Regions from separate parts of the Shewanella sp. MTB7 genome, predicted to be linked through region 1. Evidence: riboswitches for the same ligand, from Rfam matches in the RefSeq annotation. Region 1 holds a riboswitch; the other holds the start of a gene.
The links. A riboswitch is a leader RNA that binds a small molecule or an ion and turns the genes downstream of it on or off. The one in region 1 is predicted to bind cyclic di-GMP.
Positions count from the first base shown of each region.

Region 1 (7,320 bases):
CCGGGCTCATCACCTTTCGTCCACCAGCCAGCAAGCCAACTTTTACTCTTGTGACTGACCGTCTCACCACCAAGGTAAACCGTCGTGCCATCCCACGCGTTATCACAAACAGCACCTTGCTCTTTAACTGTCACAACACGCTCAACACGAGACTCTTGTCCAGCACCATCCGTCACACGATAAATCAGCGGATATTGACCCACATGCTCGCTATTGACCTCACCTTCAACAGAGATACTCGCCGTTAAATCACCATCTTCAGCATCATTTGCACTTACACCCGCCATCACATTAAACTGGCTACCTAAGGTGATAGTAATATTTGCAACGCCCGTGAACTCAGGCTTAGTGTTATACACCTCAACAGTGCGAACTTGCTCGGTGACGTTATCATCACTATCTGCAACTTTATAAGTTAGTGCATATAAACCAAGTTCACTGGTATTAACACGACCTTCTACTTGAATATCAGCAGTAATATCGCCATCTTCCATATCACGGGCATTGACCCCAGCTAGCGCATCAAAATGACCACCAAGCGTCACTCGTACATTACTCAATCCCGAGAAAATAGGCTTGCCGTTATCCGGTTCTGGAGGAAGGATCTCTTGGCCATGAATAAATGGGCCGTATGCCTTAATGAATGACTCTTGATAGGTCAGCCCTGCTGAATTTTGTCCCATATCCCAGTTAATGGACCAGGTCATCACGCCACGCAGAGGCTGACCCTGCTGCTTTAGTTGGTTGAATGCAGCGTACAGCTTCTGTGGATCATTAATAAATCCTGTTGCTGCGGCATCGATATTAGTTGGAATACCAAATACTAACTTATCGTGGGGGATTTTAGTGAAACCATTGGTGCCATTGGCCAACGCGTCAGCAATATGATAGATAAACTCCTGTTTGAGATTATCGTTATTCTGTGCTATCCAACCTAAGCCTTCGATATAGATACCATCGCCACCTTGATTATAAAACTGGGGGTTTATCCAGTCATAATAACCCTCTAATGCCGTGATATAAGGGACATACTTGCCACCGCTTGTAAGGTAAGGAAACTCTGGGGCCATGGTGATCAAAAAGTTCTTATTTTGAGCATGGTAGTAGTCTTTAACAATGCGTAAAGCTGCTGGGATCACCACTTGGTTATCAGCTGCGGTAACAGCGGCTTGTTCTAAATCGATATCGAGTCCATCGAAGCCATACAGCTCCACAAGGCGGATAATCTCATCGGCTAAATCTTGCTCTTGACCCAGTCGCAACTCAATGTGGGCATCCGCGCCACCAAGGGCTATCAAGACCGAACGTCCCTGACGGTTAAGTTCGCTGATTTGATCGATAAACTGGCTTTCTGTTAAGCCAATGTCAGGATCTAGCTTGAAGGTAGGTATAGTGCCAGCGGCACCATAAGCTTTCATAAATGACACATCGACCACATTGTACTGTGGATCGATTTCGGCTAAAGAAACACAAGGGGCTACGCCGCCTTTATAACCCGCACCACCGCACCAGTTATGCCAATAGCCAACAACCACGCCAGACTCAGGATTAACCATGTCGCTACCATTAGCAAAAACGGGTACCGACAAAGAACTTATTGCCAGAGTAATGCCAGCTCCGACAAGATTGAGTGTTAACGATTTCATTAATTTATGCCTTTTCATTGAATACAGAAAAGTAACAGGCACGCCTACGGCGCAACCGACGTCACTTGAGGTAACTCCACTACCATAGGGCCAAGCCCCTTAGGCTGGATGCTTTGCGTCACACGCTTTCACATGTTTTGCCTTTTCACCAAGTGCATCATTGCACTAATAAAAATCACGATGATTATTATCTGTAATGCTAATTTTGTAAATCAAAATACACGAACAAGCATTTACTTAAGAATCTGATTGACCTAAAGCCATCTTCCTCCTAGAATCTGCTGCCTTTTTGTCCACCACATGCATTATGAACACACCTGTAGATACCCGTTTAGCTTGGCTTAGGGTCTTTTTAATGGCGCTTGCTGCCTTTATTTTTAATACCACAGAATTTGTACCTGTAGGCTTATTAACTAACCTAGGCCAAAGTTTTGATATGAGTGCCGCCGAAATCGGCCCTATGATCACCATCTATGCATGGGTGGTCGCGCTAACGTCCCTACCGGCCATGTTGTTGCTGGCACAGGTAGAGCGAAAGCGTCTGTTAATGGCTATCTTTATCCTGTTCATTATTAGCCATTTAATTTCGGCAATGGCCACCAGCTATCATATTCTATTAGTTTCACGCATAGGTATTGCATTGGCACATGCCGTATTCTGGTCCATTACTGCAGCCATGGCGGTACGTTTAGCACCTCCTGAAAAAGCCTCTCAAGCCTTAGGTTTGCTCGCGACGGGAACAGTGCTCGCTATGGTACTTGGTATACCTTTAGGACGTATTATTGGGCAATACCTTGGTTGGCGAGTCACCTTTGCCGGAATCGGTTTGTTAGCTTTCATGGTCATGTTGGCACTATGGTATTGGCTACCAAAAATTGAGGCATCTAATAGCGGTGATCGTCATAGCTTACCGACATTGATGCGCAATAAACCTTTGCTTTGGCTCTATCTGTTAACCGTGATTGTGGTGACGGCGCAGTTTACCGCATTCACCTATCTAGAGCCCCTCATTCAACAAGTATTTAAATTCACTCCAGAGATAACCACTTGGGTTTTACTGATTTTTGGAGGGGCTGGAATCATAGGAAGCTTACTGTTCAGCCGTTATAACGGCCAACACCCACAGTATCTGATGTTGAGCGGTATACTGGTACTTGGCGCTTCTTTATTTGCACTAGCGAAAATGGGGACTCATTTACCGACACTGATATTACTGGCCTTTATTTGGGGAGCCGCCATGATGCTCAGTGCATTAGCACTTCAATACCGAGTGTTGAAATACGGCTCGGCCGCGACGGATATCTCTATGGCTATTTATTCAGGAATATTCAATATAGGCATTGGTGCAGGCGCCTTGCTTGGTAGTCGAGTGACAATGAATTTTGGGGTCGAATATAACGGGCTGGTGGGTGGCATCATCATATTACTGGCACTGTTGCCACTTTGGTATCTACTGGTAAAGCGTAAACCTATATTCCATTGTGCTGACTCCATTTAGCCATAAATAAGTGCAGCATTGTTAGTTGTGCTGATGTTTAGCCACTAAAGCTTCAACTTCATCATGTAAATCTTGCCCGTGAGAATCGATAAGTGCGAGTTGCTTGCCCAATATCCGGGACAGTTTCACCCTGTCCTGACATGTCTCGCATACCAACAAATAGTCGGGAGTAAATCGCCAGACTGGGATGAAAAAGAGTGAGGCCCATTCGATTTCCTTATACAAACGCCACTGCTTATCCTCGCCACAACGTAGGCAGTGGCAAGTCATCAAGGGCGCTAACAACTCATACTTTTTGTCCATACCCACAAGAAACAACATGCTCAATCTCCTTAAATCGTTCAGCTTTATCGAACAATTTATTGTGCATTGAAACATAAGAAAAAGACACTTGTTATACCTTTCCTTGTAACATTTCTTTACTTGGGTTTGGAATAACGACTTTAGCGACCAACACTCCCTTAGACTTAATCCGCTCAGCCGCGGCCTCAATAGCTGCCGTCACAGAAGCGATGTCCCCTGTTAACGTAATATATCCTTTGCCCCCTATCGCCATAGCCATATGTACACCAAGAAGTTCGATATTGGCTGCTTTTACCGCGGCATCGGCCGCCTCAACAATGGCCGAAACAGAAAAAGTTTCAATGATACCGAGTGCGCCGGTCTCCTCAACCACCCGGGTGCCTGATATTGCAGGAAAAACATCAGGATGAACATTAGAGATAATCAGATCGTCAATAATGTCACCGCCACCGACAAATAAACCCGCTTCAACCGAGGCTTTTACTGCCGACACATCACCACTGACCATCACCATAAACTTACCGGGGCAGATAGTACGGTTAAATAGAATTTCCACATTTGCCGCTTTCAACATTGCGTCAGCCACTAAATAACCACGAGCAATCGAATTAACTTCGAGACATCCAATTGAATTTATCATGAGTTAACTCTTATTATAGATTGTTCAATAATGATGCATTGATCAACTGACCTCACTTGTCCATCAATGCTTGCATGAACGGCTACACTCAAAGCATCTGCTACAGCTTGACCAATTAATTGCCCCTTAACTACAAAATCTCCAACGTTAACCACCGCCATAGCGGGCTTTCCTATATGTTGAGATAGAGGGATTTTCACTTTAGTAATAGCCATAGGTAGCGCGGTTCCTTGTTGGACACAGCCCTGTAACAGCGCGTCAAACTCGACAAATTTAGCTTTAATATGAACATAATCACTCAACTCTAACCGGCGAACTAACCGTTTAGTGGGCACACCGCGGTATTCTCGCAGTGGATGCACATCCACAGTTTTCCCCTGCAATTGCAACGGTGTGAGTAACTGACTATTTTCACTTAGCTCACGTTTTATCATGTGACAAATACGACTCGGATCTAGCCCTTCAGGGCATGACCACATGGTACACAAATTACAACCGCTACAGGTTTGTGCTGCCACTGCAAAGGGTAAGTTATTGTCTCCTGAAACTTGTAGAGCTCGCATGGCTACATTCGGTTGAATGGGATAACCAAGTAATCTTCTAGGGCACATAGAGCTGCATATACTGCATTGATCGCATGTAGCCTTAGCATTACGTAACACCTCTCGATCGCTACGCATTTTTATACGAGCCACCCGCGAATTACGCGGTAACACCAGTAAACCGCTAGATATTTTCGTCACAACTCTAGTAAGATCTTGTGTCACCGAGCCCATCATGGGACCACCTTCGATAACGACATACTCACTGCAGGTTATGCCTCCGGCTAAATCTATCGCTTGTTGATATGTTATGCCTACGGGTAACCATGCTGTATAAGGTTTTGTGACGGCGCCATGTACCGTTATCATGCTTTGCGTAACTGGTATTCCATTAGCAGCGCGATAGACATTAATAAATGACTCAATGTTGTTGACCATGACGCCAATATCTTTAGGTAAGCCGCCTGATGGTATGCGTTTGCCAGTGATAGCGTATACCAGTTCAACTTCATCACCAGCAGGATAAACATCCTCCATCAAATACAGTTCAATAGCTTGGGGTAATTGAGCTGTCAATATTGCTATCGTATCGCTATTCTTCTTTTTAATGCCAATAACACCACGTGTTGCGCCGACCTGCTTCATAGCAAGTAACATTCCGCCAAAAAGCTCAGCAGCCCAGCCTTGCATTAGCACTTGGTCTTTATATAGCAATGGCTCACATTCTGCGCCATTGGCTAATACCCAATTCACTTGACAGTCCAGCTTAACGTAAGTGGGAAATCCCGCTCCACCGGCGCCAATCACGCCACCTTCTTGAACCTGTTTTAACAAACATTCCATTAAACGCACCCCCTATATATCGAAATAGGATCACAATCCTATGGATAATATTTGTGTAGAAGAGTTAAGTCTCAATAGTTAACATCAAGATCATATTCGGATAAAATTTGGCAAAATAATATAACGTTCAACCAACCCCAACATGAAGTTTTTTAGTGCTTTCACGATATTCACATGGTGTGATTTCATGATGATGTTTAAATTGTTTTATGAAGTAACTTGAACTACCAAACCCAACGGCTTTTGCTATATCGTCAATACTTAGCGGGCTCTCACTCAATAAAGAGTTGGCTTTTAGAATCCGTTGATGATTAACATATTGATTAAATCCAACTCCCATCAGCTTTTTGAATATTCGACAAAAATAATATGGGCTGAGATTAACATAACTAGATACCATTTCTAATGAAACATTATGTCGCATATTTTTATTTACAAACGAAATAGCTTCGTCTATTTGATACTGATACTTATATTGTTTTATCGTCACTATCTCATTACAACCCAACAAATACTCATCATCAACGTCATCAATAATATCCAATATTTCATTACCGAGTAACCTTGAAATCATTTTTGCTGAAGATAGAATTTTATTTAAAGATACTGTTTTTATTTGTCCATGCAGAACTTTTAACTCATTATCTTGCCTAGATATATCTCTTGAAAAATGTTCTATATTTGATATGACATTATTTTTAACTTTGACTTGCCCACACTGTATAAAACCTAGTAAATTCCCTTTTTTAATGATAGGGACTGAAAAGTCTACTAACCCAGCATGACATGTATAACAGAATGCTTTATTTTCTTTTAATGAATTAGCTCCTCCGAGTCTATCGCAATTAATGCAAACATTTAAATATTCCTTATTTGATCTTATTTTATTGCAAAACTCGCTAAAGTTAACACGAGGAGAGATTTCATTGCCTCGAACATCGACTAAAACAGTCGCTAATTCTGTCGCACAAGAAAAATCATAAATAATATCATTAATAGCTTTAATAGAATCTTTCAAATTTTGCATTAAATAATGTCTCTAAGCTAATCCAAGGTTAAAAACTCACAAAATAGTACATTATTAACGGAGAGTTTTATTGATTAACATCCCACTTTTTAACATTTTCATTCTAATGAAAAAACAATATTTTCCTATCAAAACTAACCTGAATACTGCATGGAATTTTTAAAATAAAAATTTATTGCTCAAAAATGACAATTATTTGTTATTGATACTTTCTATAGTGTCAATTTTTTTGCGTTTGTTTCTTTTATGCTGTCACCAGAAACTAAAGTAGTAGGTATTTTATCAAATAAAGGAAATGAATCATGCAACAAGAAGCGTTAGGTTTAGTGGAAACGAAAGGTCTGACCGCAGCAATTGAAGCGGCTGATGCCATGGTTAAGTCTGCCAATGTTCATCTTGTCGGTTATGAAAAAATCGGTGCAGGTTTAATCACCGTTGTTGTTCGCGGTGATGTTGGTGCGGTAAAAGCTGCGACGGAAGCGGGTTCATGTGCCGCCAAAGCTGTGGGTGAAGTGATAGCTACACATGTGATCCCACGTCCACACATGGATGTCGAAGCCATTTTGCCAAAGGCGAAAAAGGAAGATAAATAATGGCAACACTATCATCCCTCGAAGAGATTGTTGCTCAAGTCATGGCACAAGTTGGTGATCTAGGTGGCGGTGATGTGGCAACAACGTCTTTCGCAGAAGAAAGTTCCAATAAAATGAAACTAGGCACCGCTATGACGAGAAAGAAAAGTGCGATGACGGAATTTGTCGGCACCGCCATTGGTGACACCATAGGTTTAGTTATCGCTAACGTTGATAGCCAATTACTCA
Region 1 is NZ_CP085636.1:5,526,411-5,533,730, forward strand. It holds gene HWQ47_RS24120 (immunoglobulin-like domain-containing protein) at 1-1,646, opposite strand, end outside; cyclic di-GMP riboswitch class I at 1,713-1,798, opposite strand; gene HWQ47_RS24125 (sugar transporter) at 1,954-3,144, shown strand; gene HWQ47_RS24130 (zinc-ribbon domain-containing protein) at 3,166-3,465, opposite strand; gene HWQ47_RS24135 (BMC domain-containing protein) at 3,539-4,087, opposite strand; gene HWQ47_RS24140 (4Fe-4S dicluster domain-containing protein) at 4,084-5,472, opposite strand; gene HWQ47_RS24145 (PocR ligand-binding domain-containing protein) at 5,600-6,499, opposite strand; gene pduA (propanediol utilization microcompartment protein PduA) at 6,802-7,092, shown strand; gene pduB (propanediol utilization microcompartment protein PduB) at 7,092-7,320, shown strand, end outside.

Region 2 (7,320 bases), 2.5 Mb from region 1:
ACTAACGGCGGGACCTGCTTGACTCTGAGGAAGAGAGGCGCTTATCTCTGTGGTGCCAGCAGCTAAAGCTTCAGCATCACCCTGCTCGCCTATGCTTGCAACCGCAGAAACACTACTGGACCAGATAACCTCTGAGGTCACCTCTTTTTTAGCACCATCACTGTATATGGCAATCGCCCTGTATGGCTCATGGGTTGAAACGGCCAAGGTTTGAACTTGAGGCAAGACTTGCAATGAGACAGCATAAGCCGGACAAGGGTTATCCGGTCCACCACACTCACCTGTGGGGAAGCCATTGTTATCGCCACCACATCCAGATAAAAGAAACATCAAGAACAAAAAAGCAGAACTGCACATCGATTTAATCAGGCTCATCAGTTGATATCCTTATTCTGCATCAGTCGTCGACGGGGAGATAACAATGCTGACTCTACGGTTAGCATGTCGGTGAGACTCAGTCTTGTTGTCCATCTCAGGAAAGTGTTCACCATAAGCCTGCAACTCAAGTTGTTCGGCAACGACCCCATTGGCTAACAGATAATCGAGCACACTTTGCACTCTTCGCTCTGACAATGCCTGATTATAAGCAGCAGCCCCTTTTGAATCGGTATAACCTTTTATCTGTGCGATAGCATTGGGTGCAGATTGAAGACGTTCAATAACGGGAAGTAAAGCCTGTGGATTATTGAGTTGGCTGCTGTCAAAATCAAATAAGGTGGTGATTGAAATAGCAGGTAATACCACAGGCGCTAGCACCACAACCTCAGCCTCTATCACAACAGGCAGGGTGACAGGTTGTTGTTTAGGCTTCACACTCGTTTCACTTTGACCGAAACGATAACTCAACCCAAGGGTGGTCAGATGACCATTACTTCCTCCAATAAGCTCACTGCCCAACTTATCTATATATTGATATTCGAGACGCGCCGTCCAAGAGCGGGAAAAAGCATACTCTAAACCAACGCCGGCTATAGGCGCCCAGTCAGAGTCGCTAGTGTGATCCACAGGACCTTGGTTATCGCCGTCCCAACGAAATGCTCCTACCTTGGCAAAAAAGTCTACGTCATCACTCATTGGTAATCGAGCTAACATCGATAACTCGATCCCTTTCATACTGCCCACATAAGAATTATTCAGGCCGCTTTCAGAGTACACAGCTACAGCTTCGCCTAAATCCAGATAAGCGGTTTCGAAAGCAAAATGTTCAGAGAATTGATAACCGCCAAATAGGCCATAAGCCTTATCATCACCATCGCAACTAATATTCCACTCTTCGCAGGCATTTTGATAATGCATCCAGCCTGCCTTGGCTCCCAAATAAAAAAAGGGGGTCACAACTTCCTGAAAATGAAACTGCTCGTCTACTATTTCCGTAGCACTCACTAGCATGGAGCTAACTGATAGAGTGATCGTCAATAATGTTAAGGTGAAAATAACGCCGATTTTCTGCATAGTTCCTTCCTGGATAATACGTCATAAAGATTAAATAAGATGAGCAAACATTGTATAACGTAATTGAATATTAAAAAATGTGATCAAATGAATACTAAATCATATCAACTTCATCTTTTTAAATAAATTTGCTCTACTTATAAGGGATATAAGTCAGCCAAATCTATACTATTTCATACGGAACTCCCACTTCTATTACAAAATTCATTCATTACAAAATATGATGCCTTAATCGTTTACCTATAGACAATATTTACCCTCTCGTGCTGATTCGCTATGATAAGGCTCACTCTCAACTAAGATGAACATCAAAAATGAAAATAATTTTGGCCGTAGTGGTTATCGCAGGGGTAATTTTTTACTTTTTTACCAGTATGAACAACCAGAAAGCCTCCCAAGAAAACATTGAAGTCGGCGCAAAGTTTTTAGCTGAAAACGTAGATAATGAAGGAGTCATTGAAACTCTATCAGGGCTGCAATATAAGGTATTAACCAAAGGCGATGGCACTGTACATCCTACAGCCAGCGATACTGTAACCGTGCATTATCACGGCACGCTTATCGATGGTACGGTTTTTGACAGTTCAGTTGAGCGCGGTGAGCCAATTGCCTTCCCGCTAAACCGCGTCATCAAAGGCTGGACCGAAGGTGTTCAGTTAATGACTGTTGGTGATAAAGTCCGCTTCTATATTCCAAGCACATTAGCTTACGGTAATCGCAGTACGGGGAAAATAGTAGGTGGCTCAGTGCTGATTTTTGATGTCGAGCTAATTAGTATCGATTAACAAGTAATGTTTCATTGTGACTAACTTAATAGAAAAGTAAGGGGGGATAACTCCCCCTTTTATTATTATGAATATTGGTGATTAATTGCTTGTCACACCGAGATCATTCCATACAGAGGCAACACCAGGCTCTTCACCTTTTGTCCACCACTTAGCCTGCCAAGTATGTCCATTATGAGTTGTTTGCTCACCGCCGTTATAAGCAATACCTGCATTCCATCCCATCTCAACATTACTTTGCAATGCCCACTGTTCTGCCGTCACTGTAGGCTCATTACCTTGAGTCCAATATTTAGCTTTCCAGACTAAACAGGTATGACTCACAGTCTCACCACCACTGTAGATGACCGAGCTATCCCAAGTTGGATGGTTACCCGCACCAGGGTCGCTTGTCTCACAACCATCACTTGTGGGGGCTTTAACGGTCAACACTGTTTGAGCCGACGCATCAAGGGCACCATCAGACACCAATACACTTAAGCTAAAGCTAGTATCTTCAGTCACTGCAGGAGCGGTCACAACAAGGGAGTCACTAGATTGACCCGTTGCGACTAACCCTGCTGGTACTGTCCAGCTATAGGTTAAACTATCGCCATCGGCATCGCTGGCAGTAGCTATAATGCTGAATTGTTGAGCTGAATCAACGGTGATTATAGAGTCGAGTGAGACTTCTGGTGCTCGGTTAGCTTGAGGCATCATATTGGTGACCGATGTGCTAGCCGTTGCGGATAATCCCTCAGGGTCTGTCACCGTTAGCGAGAAACCATAAGCAACATCGATATCGGTTGCGTTTAGACTGATGCTAGCTTGAGCCATATCGGCATTCACAAGTGTCACGACTGGGCCAGATGTTTGCCCCCAGACATAAGTGAGTGACTGTCCTTCAGGATCACGAGATAAACCGCCATCGAGCACGACGTCACTTGGACCCGTAACATTCTGAGCACTGCCCGCATTGGCAATCGGCGCCTTATTCACCGGCGGTGTTGTCCCCTCTCCATGCCCTAAACCTTCATGCATGGCATTGAGGATGTCACCATTATCAGCGTCTATCTCCCAAGCAAACAATCCACCAAGTTGATTAACCGTAACATATTGACCTTTAGCAGTGACAGAGCGAGCATTATCAAAGGTGATTAGATCCCCAGTTGAAGCCTTAAATACGTAAGGTGCCTCAGCGACTTCATCATACTCATACTCCCATTCACCTGACATGTACTCATTCGCTATCTGACGATAATCAACCACACCATCTTCCCAGGTTCCTTTCACTTTTCCCGTTGCTGTGCCGGTAAACGGATTTCCACCTTGGTAACCGTTAACTCCGGTCCAGCCACGACCGTACATGGCGGCACCAATAACAATTTTCTCAGGCGTCACACCTTGTGCAAGCAGAGCATTAACACCAATTTGAGTGGTATTTTTAGTATCAGGCTTCCAACTAGCAGCGTAAAGCGCAGTCTGGTGGTTCAAGTCAGTGTTTGACCATGCACCGTAGAAGTCATAACTCATCAAAAAGATGTTATCCATGTACTGCTGCGCTGCTTGATAATCTACCATGGCTATCTTATCTGCACCGGCACTAATGGCTGATGTGAGCTCATAGGTTTTACCTGTCTCAACACTCAGCGCATCAAGCATGGCACGAAGATCTTTCATCAAGAGCACATAGGTTTCACCGTCAGTCTCAGGATTACCTAAGTTAGGATTCGCGCCGTTACCACCAGGGAATTCCCAATCAATATCGACACCATCAAAGAACTTCCACGTCTGCAGGAACTCTTTGACAGAAGCAACGAAACGAGCACGCTTCACATCATCGTCGAGAAAATAGAAAGGATCTGAAAGAGTCCAGCCACCAACAGAGGGTAAAATCTTTAAATCTGGTTGCGCTTGCTTAAGCGCCATCAACTGGCCAAAGTTACCCTTGTAGGGATCTGAATACTCACTCACGCCACTTTGAGGCATCTGCACTGCGGCCCAAGGGTCATGGATCGCCACCTTAAAATCTTCCCGTCCACTACAAGCTCGTTGCAATGCCTGGAAGCTACCCTCAATCTCTTTTAAACTGTCATTGATGCCATCACCACCACAAATTGGCGTGAAACCATAGAGGATATGAGTCAAGTTTTTAGTTGGCATCTTATCCACGGAGAACTTACGACCATAAACGCCCCACTCAACAAAATAACTCCCCACCACCTTGCCAGACTTATTAACGTAAGGCCTATTGTTCTCACCAAATTGAGTATCTAGCGGTAATAAGTGACTGCCATCAGTATCAGCTACAAGGATCTCTTTGCCATCACTTAACGTACAAGCATCGGCATTACATAACGCCACTTGCATCTGGTAACGACCGCCTTGGCTAATATTAAATGTGGCAGAACCTGACGCCGTTGAAGTGCCCGACCAGACCTCAACGCCGTCAAATAGTACCTTTGCCGTATCACCTAACTCACCACTCCATAAGTTCCAATTCACAGACACTTCTGCGGCGTCTTTAATTGTCACAAGTTGGTTATAAGCCGTGGCAGCTTGATTTACTTCTATGATGGAAAATTTAGTTTCGCCCCAGCCGATAGTCGGCTTCCCTGGCGTTGTAGCATAAGCTGATGTGGAAAGAGTACTGGCGACGACAAGCGCAGCCAAAGAGAGTTTAGTGTTAATCATAGGGTGTCCTTATTGCTTTTATTTTTATAAATTATCAATAAGGCAAACAAAGCATGAACAGGAGTAAAACCCATTCTTAATACCATGAGAAGCTGAGACGTGACCTTTTCGATTCTTAGTGTCGTCAAGCACCCCATGAAGAAACTTCCTGTAACATCCCCGCTATCATAGGAATAATACTATTTTGAGAATGCGACCTTCTCAAAACTATCCCCTTAGACCGGAAGCTTTGCGTCCCAACCTTTCAGTTGGTTTGCCTTTTTACATATGCAAGTTACTGCGCCAGATGACAACGCTGTCATCTGTTATTTAGAATAAACTTAATTTAGCTAAATATGCAACACAATATTTTAACTAGTTTTAAACTGCTGATTAATATAAGTTAAAATATAATTATTTTAACGTTTCTTACTAGAAGTGAGTTTTGATGAAGAAAAGGAGCAAATTTAATCAATATGAGAAATAGAAAAGGCATCCATTTAATTTGGATGCCTTTAACGATGGAAAACTATTGGCTTTCTTACGCTTCGTAGCCGAATGGGTCATCGATTGAGTGAGCTGGCTTAGTAAACCAAACGGGGCCCTCATTGGTCATATAGAAATGATCTTCATGACGCACACCAAATTCACCGGAAACACATAGCCATTGATGCTTCGTTACTTTTACCTAGCTCATCAAGTATTACGCTTCGTAGCCGAATGGGTCATCGATTGAGTGAGCTGGCTTAGTAAACCAAACGGGGCCCTCATTGGTCATATAGAAATGATCTTCATGACGCACACCAAATTCACCGGGAACACACAGCATAGGTTCGTTACTGAAACACATGCCTGAGGCCAATGGGGTTTGATCATTAAGCACTAAATAGGGCCATTCATGGATATCTAAACCTATACCATGACCAGTGCGATGAGGTAAGCCTGGTACGTTATAATCTGGACCAAAACCTGCCGCTTCAAGTACGTCACGAGCAGCTCTATCTACACTGGCACAAGTGGCGCCAATTTTAGCGGCGTCAAATGCGGCAATCTGCGCATCTTGCTCATATTTCCACAATTCACGTTGACGTGGGCTTGGGGTACCAAACACAAATGTACGGGTAATATCAGAGTTATATCCTTGCAACTGACAACCAGTATCAATCAGTACAGTATCGTTTAACTCCAACGCTTTAGGTGATTTAACGCCATGGGGGTAGGCACTGTCTTCACCAAAAAGTACGATACAAAAATAGGAGCCAGCGGGGGCACCTACACGCTTGTGGGCTTCATGAATAAAGGCCTCTACTTCACCAACGGTGATCCCTTCACACAAAATACGAGCAACGGCTTTATGTACTTCTAAGGTCATGTCTTTCGCGCGTTGCAGCAGGCTCAGCTCAACATCAGATTTAATCATACGACAAGCTGCAGTGACCGATTTTGCATTCACATAATCAAACTGGCTGTGGGCTTGACGCACACCATCAAAGATAAAAAAGGCAGCAGATTCATCGATGCCCACTTTGCCACTATCAATGCTCATCTGTGCTAATACTTCACCGAATAAGGCATAAGGACTCTCATCTTCCTGCCAAGTGTTGACCTTGCCTTCGATGACCATAAAGCCTAGCAAGGTATCCACTTCAAATGCTGGCGCGATATATTCAAGCTCACCTTTGGCAGGGATAATAGCACCCACCATACGTTCACTGGCATACCAACGCGTGCCAGTGTAATAATATAAATTGGTGCCGGCATTGATATAGATCGCTTCAATTCCCTGGGCTGTCATTAGTGCCTGGGCTTTTTCAATACGCCCGGTAAATTCTTCATGACTAATAGGCGCAGTGCCTTGAGTCATATCGGTTAATTTTGCTAGCTCTTGCTCTACGGTTGAACCGCCTACACCTAAGGTCATCTGCTTACCCTTTATATTTTTATATCAGGAAACCCTACGTAGTCCCTGACTTTGTCGCTATTTATCCATGACTAGATACAGCTTCTCAGTCCAGTCATAAAATCAGATCTTCTTTCTAGCATAAAATATACAAAGTGTCAGCAGAAATTGAAACGCTGCCTTAATTATAATGAACAGAGGTTAAATAGCGGCGATAAACTTACTCGCTCACTTTCCCATTAACTCGGCTACTTTGACTAAAACGCCACCACGCCATTAGTAGCAGTTGCAGTGCAATAAAAGGCACACAAATATTAAGCAGTAACTGCCAACCTAATTGGTGAATAACCCAGCCTGCACTTAATGATGCTAATGCCTGAGAGCCAAATACTAAGCTGTCATTTAACGCCTGTACCTTAAATCCCTCTCCTTCGCGATAGCATTGAGGTAGCAGTACTGTACCTCCCACAAACAGTAAGTTCCAGCCTAAACCAAGCAATACTAAAGCAGCCCAATAGTTAAGCAGTTCAC
Region 2 is NZ_CP085636.1:1,624,792-1,632,111, reverse strand. It holds gene HWQ47_RS06820 (Ig-like domain-containing protein) at 1-375, opposite strand, end outside; gene HWQ47_RS06815 (outer membrane beta-barrel protein) at 388-1,452, opposite strand; gene HWQ47_RS06810 (FKBP-type peptidyl-prolyl cis-trans isomerase) at 1,767-2,237, shown strand; gene HWQ47_RS06805 (glycosyl hydrolase family 18 protein) at 2,319-4,910, opposite strand; cyclic di-GMP riboswitch class I at 5,060-5,178, opposite strand; gene HWQ47_RS06800 (M24 family metallopeptidase) at 5,593-6,810, opposite strand; gene HWQ47_RS06795 (MFS transporter) at 7,010-7,320, opposite strand, start outside.
Region 2: it holds a riboswitch for cyclic di-GMP, as region 1 does, so the genes downstream of both, HWQ47_RS06805 (glycosyl hydrolase family 18 protein) here and HWQ47_RS24120 (immunoglobulin-like domain-containing protein) in region 1, are expected to answer to the same signal.